Pseudobacteroides sp.: one gene and its partner. The protein of the gene in region 1 interacts with the protein of each later gene in a pairwise test. Links are inferred from orthologs where the notes say so. Each region holds a gene or a part of one and is shown on either strand. Other genes may lie near its edges.

Evidence for each region. The genes of interacting proteins can lie anywhere in the genome.
Region 2: the proteins of leuS (region 1) and ligA interact in binary tests that used the Escherichia coli proteins (3 or more experiments, as listed by UniProt). The link is inferred for Pseudobacteroides sp. from one-to-one orthologs.

Annotation. Positions count from the first base shown.
Region 1 is NZ_DATCTU010000036.1:9,551-13,662, forward strand. Bases 348-3,463 are described here. They hold leuS (leucine--tRNA ligase), read right to left. Parts: upstream 3,085-3,463; coding sequence 610-3,084; downstream 348-609. Other genes in these bases: VIO64_RS06535 (helix-hairpin-helix domain-containing protein), read right to left, coding at 348-423; rsfS (ribosome silencing factor), read right to left, coding at 3,126-3,463. Outside these bases: more of VIO64_RS06535, read right to left, coding at 1-347; more of rsfS, read right to left, coding at 3,464-3,464; VIO64_RS06550 (LytR C-terminal domain-containing protein), read right to left, coding at 3,592-4,112.
Region 2 is NZ_DATCTU010000091.1:24,044-27,986, forward strand. Bases 359-3,305 are described here. They hold ligA (NAD-dependent DNA ligase LigA), read left to right. Parts: upstream 359-808; coding sequence 809-2,803; downstream 2,804-3,305. Other genes in these bases: VIO64_RS13495 (M50 family metallopeptidase), read left to right, coding at 359-770; VIO64_RS13505 (hypothetical protein), read left to right, coding at 3,021-3,305. Outside these bases: more of VIO64_RS13495, read left to right, coding at 63-358; more of VIO64_RS13505, read left to right, coding at 3,306-3,943. UniProt on the Escherichia coli protein: DNA ligase that catalyzes the formation of phosphodiester linkages between 5'-phosphoryl and 3'-hydroxyl groups in double-stranded DNA using NAD as a coenzyme and as the energy source for the reaction.

The sequences.
Region 1 (4,112 bases):
CCTCTCAGCTTCTTTTTTAGACTTAATGTCAATCCAGACATTATCATTTAGAACATATACCATGTTGATATTTTTATCTGCCTCATCTGTTAATCCGCCTGCTGCATTAACCGCGTCAAAGATCATTTGTCCCTTAGTAAGCGTTACTATCCCAGGCTTTTTTACACAACCTGTTATGTATACCTTAATTTGTTCCTGGATTTCTGCGGGTGTAGGACTGGGGAACTTATTTTCTCCTGGAGTTCTGACAGCCTCATTAGTTGTGCTAACAGCACTTCCTTCCTTTGGTAAAAATATGATAGGTTCATTACCAACCTTTACCAAATATCCGATTACACCTAACACTGCCAACAAAATAAGAATTGATACTGCAATTATACCCTTATTGACATAGATTTCTCTGCCAAAAATTTTAAATTCCATACCAATTTCCTCCATAAACTTTGATATTTTGGATCAAGGTATTCAAAAAATTATTTATTCAGGTATATTATTTCTTCGTATAAATAAAAAAATCCTTTTTTCCTTAAACATTAAGCAAGCAGGGTGATACAAAACTGTAAAGTAAGTTTTGTATCACCCTGCTACTATAAGCTCTACCTTGTTGTATTATTTAACAACTATATTAACCAACCTGCCTGGAACAGCAATAACCTTAACTACTGTTTTTCCTTCAATGAGCTCTTTAGCTTTATCATTGCTGAGGGCAGTTTCTTCTAATTCTTTTTGGTTTAATTTTGCCGGAACGACAAGTTTATCTCTGACCTTTCCGTTTATCTGTACCACTATTTCGATCTGGTCCTTAACCAGTGCTTCTGCATCGTATTTAGGCCACTGCTGATCGTGGACACTGCCGCTTCTTCCTATAAGACTCCACAGCTCTTCTGTTGCATGTGGAATAAACGGAGCCAGCATAATTACCAGACTGTCAACCGCTTCCTTGAGCACAGCCTTATTTTTCTGCTCATCACTAACCTTTTCCTTATAAGCATAGAGAGCATTAATGAGCTCCATAACAGCACTTATAGCTGTATTAAAATTAAACCTTTCACCTATATCATCAGTAACTTTTTTAATGGTATGGTTTATAACATAGCGTATTTCCTTATCCTGCTCATTTAATGATGCTTTATCAATTTCCCCGGCATCCTTAATAAGCGGTAAAAACTCGCCGATTATCCTCCAGACCCTGTTAATAAATCTATAACATCCCTCAACACCTTGATCGCTCCATTCAAGGTCTTTTTCTGGAGGTGAAGCAAAAAGTATAAATAATCTTGCTGTATCCGCCCCATACTTTTCAATTATCTCCTCCGGGCTAACAACATTGCCTACAGATTTGGACATTTTGATACCGTCCTTAAGAACCATGCCCTGGGTAAGGAGATTTTTAAAGGGTTCCTCCTGTGAAACAAAGCCCATGTCATACAATGCCTTCATAAAGAATCTTGAATACAAAAGGTGCAATATCGCATGCTCTACGCCGCCGATATACTGGTCTACCTGCATCCAGTAATCGGTGCTCTTCTTACTAAAGGGCTCCTTACTGTTACAAGGATCTGTATACCTTAAATAATACCAGGATGAACACACAAAGGTATCCATTGTGTCAACTTCTCTTCTGCCTGTCTTTCCACATTTGGGGCATTTGGCAGCAACATATGATGGGCTGCCTGCAAGCGGCGACTCACCAACACCTGTAAACTTAACATCCGTTGGAAGAATGACAGGCAATTCCTCTTCTGGCACAGGTACAGATCCACAAGTATCGCAATATATAATCGGAATTGGAGCTCCCCAGTATCTTTGCCTTGATATCAGCCAGTCTCTGAGCCTGAAGTTTATCTTTCTTTCTCCGAATCCCTTTTCTTCGATGTAATCAATTATTTTGCCTATAGCCTCGTCACTCTTAATTCCGTCAAACTTATCAGAGTTTACCAGGTAGCCAACTTCCTCAAAGGCAGCCTCCATTTGAGAAGTATTAAGAGTAACACCCTCCGGCTGGATAACAACCTTTAAAGGAAGATTGTATTTTTTAGAGAATTCGAAGTCCCTCTGGTCATGGGTCGGAACTGCCATTACCACACCAGTGCCGTATTCAGCTAATACGTAATTTGCCAGGTACAAAGGCACCTTATCCCCGTTCAAAGGATTAACGACATACCTTCCGGTAAATACCCCTTCTTTCTCAGTCTCATTTGAAGTTCTTGTTATTTCATTTAAGAACTTCATCTTCTCAATAAATTCTTTACACTGCTCTTCCTGCTCTGTTCCCTCTATCAGCTCTTTTACAATGGAGTGTTCCGGTGCAATAACCATGTAGGTAACACCATATATAGTATCAGGCCTTGTTGTGTAAACTCTAACGGATTTATCCATTTCGTCGACCTTAAAATCTACCTCTACGCCTTCGCTCCTACCGATCCAGTTCTGCTGCATTGTTTTGACCTTTTCCGGCCAACCGTCCAGCATTTGTATATCATCCAGAAGCTTTTGGGCATATTTCGTTATCTTAAAGTACCACTGCTCAAGATCTTTTTTTCCCACATCGGATTTACAACGTTCGCACTTTCCGTTTACAACCTGCTCATTGGCGAGAACAGTTGTACATGAAGGACACCAGTTTACGAATGATTTTTTCTTATATGCCAAACCATTTTTGTAAAGCTGTAAAAACATCCACTGTGTCCACTTGTAATAATCCGGGTGACATGTGGCAACTTCCCTATCCCAGTCATAGCTTATACCGAGCTCCTTAAGCTGCCTTCTCATGTTTTCTATGTTGGACCAGGTCCAGTCGTTGGGGTGTATTCCTCTCTTTATTGCAGCATTCTCAGCCGGCAATCCAAATGAGTCCCATCCCATTGGATGAAGGACATTAAATCCATTCATTTTCTTGTACCTGGCAACAACATCACCAATCGAATAGTTTCTCACATGACCCATATGAAGATTTCCCGATGGGTATGGAAACATCTCAAGTACATAGTACTTTTCCTTGTCATTGTCGGAGACCTTAAATACTTTATTTTTCTCCCATAAATTCTGCCATTTCTTTTCTATTTCTCTATAGTTATAATGCATAGGGTACCTCCATTGTAATAATGAGCTTTGATTTTTATTCTTTATTTATATGATAAAACACCATCGGACCAAAGCCTTTCAAGATTGTAAAAGCCCCTGTCCTCTTCGTGGAATATATGAACAATAACGTCACCGTAATCAAGTAATATCCATCTTGCACTGTTATAGCCTTCCTTGTGAAAGCATCTTAAGCCCTGTTCTTCCATTTTTTCTTCCAACTCATCGGCTAGTGTTTTAATATGTGTTGAGGAAGTACCATTGCAAATTACAAAATAATCAGACAAAATAGATATGTTTTCAATGCTTATAACATTTATATCCTTAGCTTTCTTACTATCTAAAATCTCTACGATTTTATCAACCATTTCTTTTGAATTCAATACTGTTTCATCCCTCTCACCATCAAATTTTAAGCATAATTATAAATGAATTATACTATTAATAATATTATTTGTGAACAATATGTTTTGCATGTCTTTTATTAATCATTTTTTAATGTCTAAAAAATCACGGCAAATAATCAGCACCTAATACAATTGTTACATCTACATTGGAATTTTTTATCTTTTCCTTGGACAATCTGCCTGTTTTTATTAAGCTTATTACCTCATCGCCATAGCCATTATCGTTTCTTTCTATTACTTTTGTTTTGGTTGTGACTTTTCCCGAAATAACCGATATAACTTTAATACCGCTGTTTTTAAGGGTATTTCCGAGAGTAGTACCAACACCCTTTTTGCCTGTGCTGTTTATTATCTCAACCTTAATCTCCGATGTCTTTCTTTCGTTTTTCGGGCTTGTTGTCTCCTGGTTCTTTGGTTTAGTAGCGTCAGTCTCTTCCTTTTTTACTTCAGCAGCAGTGCTTGGCACTTCTTTTTTTTCTTTAGCTGTCACTGTCTTTTGTGCTGCCGGCTTGTCCTTGGCAAAAATCCTGGAATCTTTGGTAAAATTCACAGCCACCACAAGTGAGACAACAATAATTACTATGGAGCCAAACAAGAGAAAAATATGTTCAAAATGATTTAATA
Region 2 (3,943 bases), on another replicon or contig:
ACTAAAAGAGATTAATCAATTTCTGCTTCTATATTTATATATTAATTTGTGGGGAAATCAATATGAAATCCATGGGAAGATATCTTATTATTCTGTCGCTTATTCTTGTATTGTGGAATACTGTCATAATAAAGCCGTTAAAGCTGTTTGCAGTATTTCTGCATGAATTGGGACATTCATTAATGGCCTTCGTGTTCGGTTATGGCATAAGCGGTATTAGGATTAGCTTTAATGAAAGCGGATATGCACTTGTTAAGACAAAGGGCTGGCTTTCCCAAATTATGATTTTAAACGGTGGTTACTTGGGAAGTTTGTTCTTTGGGTTGCTTATTTTGCTTTTAAAGAAGACACCGATTAAAAAATACCTTCCAGGTATCATAGCGATAATATTTCTTGGAGTTTCCATAAAGTACGGAGATTTTAGCCTTATATTGCTATATTCAATAATATTTGCAGCTGTAGTTATAATTATCTACATGATTCAGAATGACAAGGTAATTGACTGGACTTTGGATATTATAGGAGTTTCAAGCGTTGCCTATGCTGTATATGATACCTTTGTGGATACATTGCTGGTCAAATTCAAATTTCCACTTCAGATGATAGGCGGTAGGGCAAATGGAAGCGATGCAGATCAACTGGCACAAATCTGGCCATATATACCTGCCGTTATCTGGGGAATATTCTGGATAGTACTTTCCTTACTAGCCATATATGTGTTTTTAGCTAAAGGTGGGGGGAAATCAAAGGCCTCTAAATCAAAAAAATAATTTTATAATTTAAGTAAAATGAGGAAAGGGTTGGATTCATGGAAGTTAAGAAGAGGATTGAGGAACTTAGAAAGCAAATAGAATATCATAATGAACGCTACTATAACCAGGATGATCCGGAAATAACAGATTATGAATATGATCAACTCTCATTAGAGTTAAGGAAGCTGGAGAAGGAGTATCCCCAGTTTGCAGATGCGGATTCACCTACCAGGAAGGTTGGAGGAACAAGCAAGAGGGAGCTTAGAAAAGTACAGCATGATGTACCTGTTGTAAGTCTACAGGATGTATTCAGTAAGGAAGAGGTTTATAGTTTTGTTAACAAAATGATTCAAGAGCTTGGGGAGCCTACTTTTATTGTTGAAAAAAAGATTGATGGGCTTTCAGTGGTCTTAAGATATAATGACGGTACATTTGTAGATGGGATAACCAGAGGGGACGGAGTTATTGGAGAATCGGTTTATGAGAATCTTCTGGAAGTACCCAATGTACCCAAAAGCATTCCTGAAAAACATCCGTATCTTGAGGTTCGCGGCGAGGTTTACATGACCAATGAGACCTTTGAAAACATTAACCGTAAACAGGAAGAGATCGGGGGTAAAATATACCAGACTGCAAGAAACCTTGCAGCAGGAACATTGAGGCAGTTGGATTCATCTATAGTAAGAGAAAGAAACCTTGATATATTTGTTTTTAATCTTGAGATATGCCGGGGCAGGGAATTTGCTTCCCATTCAGAGTCTCTAGGCTGGCTTAAATCCCAAGGTTTCCATGTAAGTCCCGATTATTGTGTATGTAAAACAGCTGACGAAGTATGGGATGCAATTTTCAAAATCGGTGATTCGAGATGGAGTCTGCCCTTTGGAATAGACGGAGCAGTTGTTAAGGTTGACAGCCTAGGAGACAGAGCAAGGCTAGGCATGACCAGCAAAGTGCCAAGATGGGCGGTAGCGTATAAATATCCGCCTGAACAAAAGGAAACCATAGTTGAAAAAATAGATGTTCAGGTTGGACGTACAGGCAGGCTCACGCCTCTTGCTATCTTAAAGCCTGTAAGGTTAGCTGGCACAACGGTTTCAAGGGCAACACTTCATAATCAGGACTACATAGACATGAAGGATATAAGAGAAGGTGACTCGGTAATTATTCAAAAGGCCGGAGACATAATACCGGAGGTTATAAGAAGCATTCCGGAAAAGAGGCCTCCGCATGCACAGAGGTTTATAATACCCAATACCTGCCCAAAATGCGGTGCACCTGCCCTGAGGGAGGAAAACGGTGTTGAGATTCGCTGTACAGGTTCCGAATGTTTTGCCCAAGCTATAAGAGGTGTTATATATTTTGCATCCAAGGATGCCATGAATATAGAAGGCCTTGGTCCAAGCTCGGTTGAGGCTTTGATGGCTGATGGGTATATAAAGGATATTGCAGATTTATATAATATAAAGAATCATAGAGAAGAACTGATAAACAAGGGAATTGTAGGCAAAGAAAAGTCAATTGATAATCTTATCAAAGCTGTTGAAAAGTCAAAAGAAAACGATATTGACAAGCTTATAACAGGCCTTGGAATAAGAAATGTAGGTAAACAGACTGCAAGGGTCCTTGCTGCAAACTTTCCCGATGTAGATTCCATAATGGAAGCGAAGTATGATCAGCTAATTGCATTGCCTGACTTTGGCGATATAATGGTGCAGGATATTCTGAGCTTCTTTGCAAGGCCTCAAGTTCGTGCTCTCATAGAAAAACTTAAGGAAGCCGAAGTTAATATGGTCTCAAAGGCTTTGGAGAAAAAGAAAGATGATCGTTTTGCAGGAAAAACTTTTGTCCTCACCGGGACTTTACCCTCAATGACAAGGGAAGAGGCTTCGGAACTCATTCAAGCGTATGGTGGAAAGGTTTCAAGCAGTGTTTCAAAGAAAACATCTTTTGTGCTTGCAGGGGAAGATGCGGGAAGTAAGCTGGTTAAAGCAAGGGACTTAGGAGTTTCTGTTATTTCCGAGGAAGACTTAAAGAAGATGATTGGGGAATAGTTAAAGAGTTAGGTAAATATAAATTATTTATTAAAAAATTATTAAAAATTTATTAATAATTAGATATCTTTTTTTAAAATTTATGATAAAATATTATTGTATAGAGAAATAAGTACCAATTTATTAAACCAAATAATAACCTGATGGGTAAATTGTGATACTTAAATAGGTTTATTTTATCTGTAAGTGATTAGATTATTTTGAAAAGAGGTATGTTATGGCTATAATTGTTTTCGTTATTTTTGACATCATTGTAGTTGCCATTGTTTTGGGCTTGTTGTTTAAGTTTTTGGACATTAAGATTCCTTATAAGTTAGTGGAAACAGTTAACAAGTCACCCAAATTAAAAGCTGCATTGGATAAGATAATAGGCTTCATAAAGGATTTGGACCTTAAGAGCAAGATATCAAATCTAAAGCTGCCTAAAATTGAGCTTGCGAAAAGGAAGATAAAGACAAAGCCTATTAGTGTTAACAGTAATGATATAAAACAGGATATTGCCAATTACTTTAGCAGAAAAAAAGAAAACAGATCTATAAATCCAGATACATATGATCATCCCAAATTCGGAAGAATAGGCAATGACAATGAGCCTGTAATGAATAATAATCAAAATGATTATTTTCAAAGCAACAATATACCTTCGATGAATCAAAGGCTTGCTACTGTGGAAAGTTCCAGCTATTCCGGAGGTTTCTCAATTGAATCGAATCAGAAATACGATAATGACAGCAGTATCTCTACAAAAAAGTTTACGCCTTGGGCATTATCAAATAACTCTGATGACGACAGTTGCTATGAATTACTCAATAAAAAAGTGCCTGAGCAGGATAGTCAAAGAGTAGAAAGTCCTTACGGGGATAGGCTGAATCAGGACAAAAGTAAAGAAGAAGGTATCAAGGGGAAATTATTTCAGAGAAATATAAAAGAAGAAGTCAAGAAGGTTGCAAAAGAAGATACAAAGAAGGAAAAAGTAAAGAAAGACAAGTCTTTATTTGGGAGCAATAAAAATCAAAATAAGAAATATAAGGTTGTTCAAACGGGGTTTGCAAGCATATTTTTCTCAAGAAATAACAGCATTATAATAATCCCTTATGCAAAAGATATTGAAGGAAAGGGCAGGGCTATGGACAATATTAT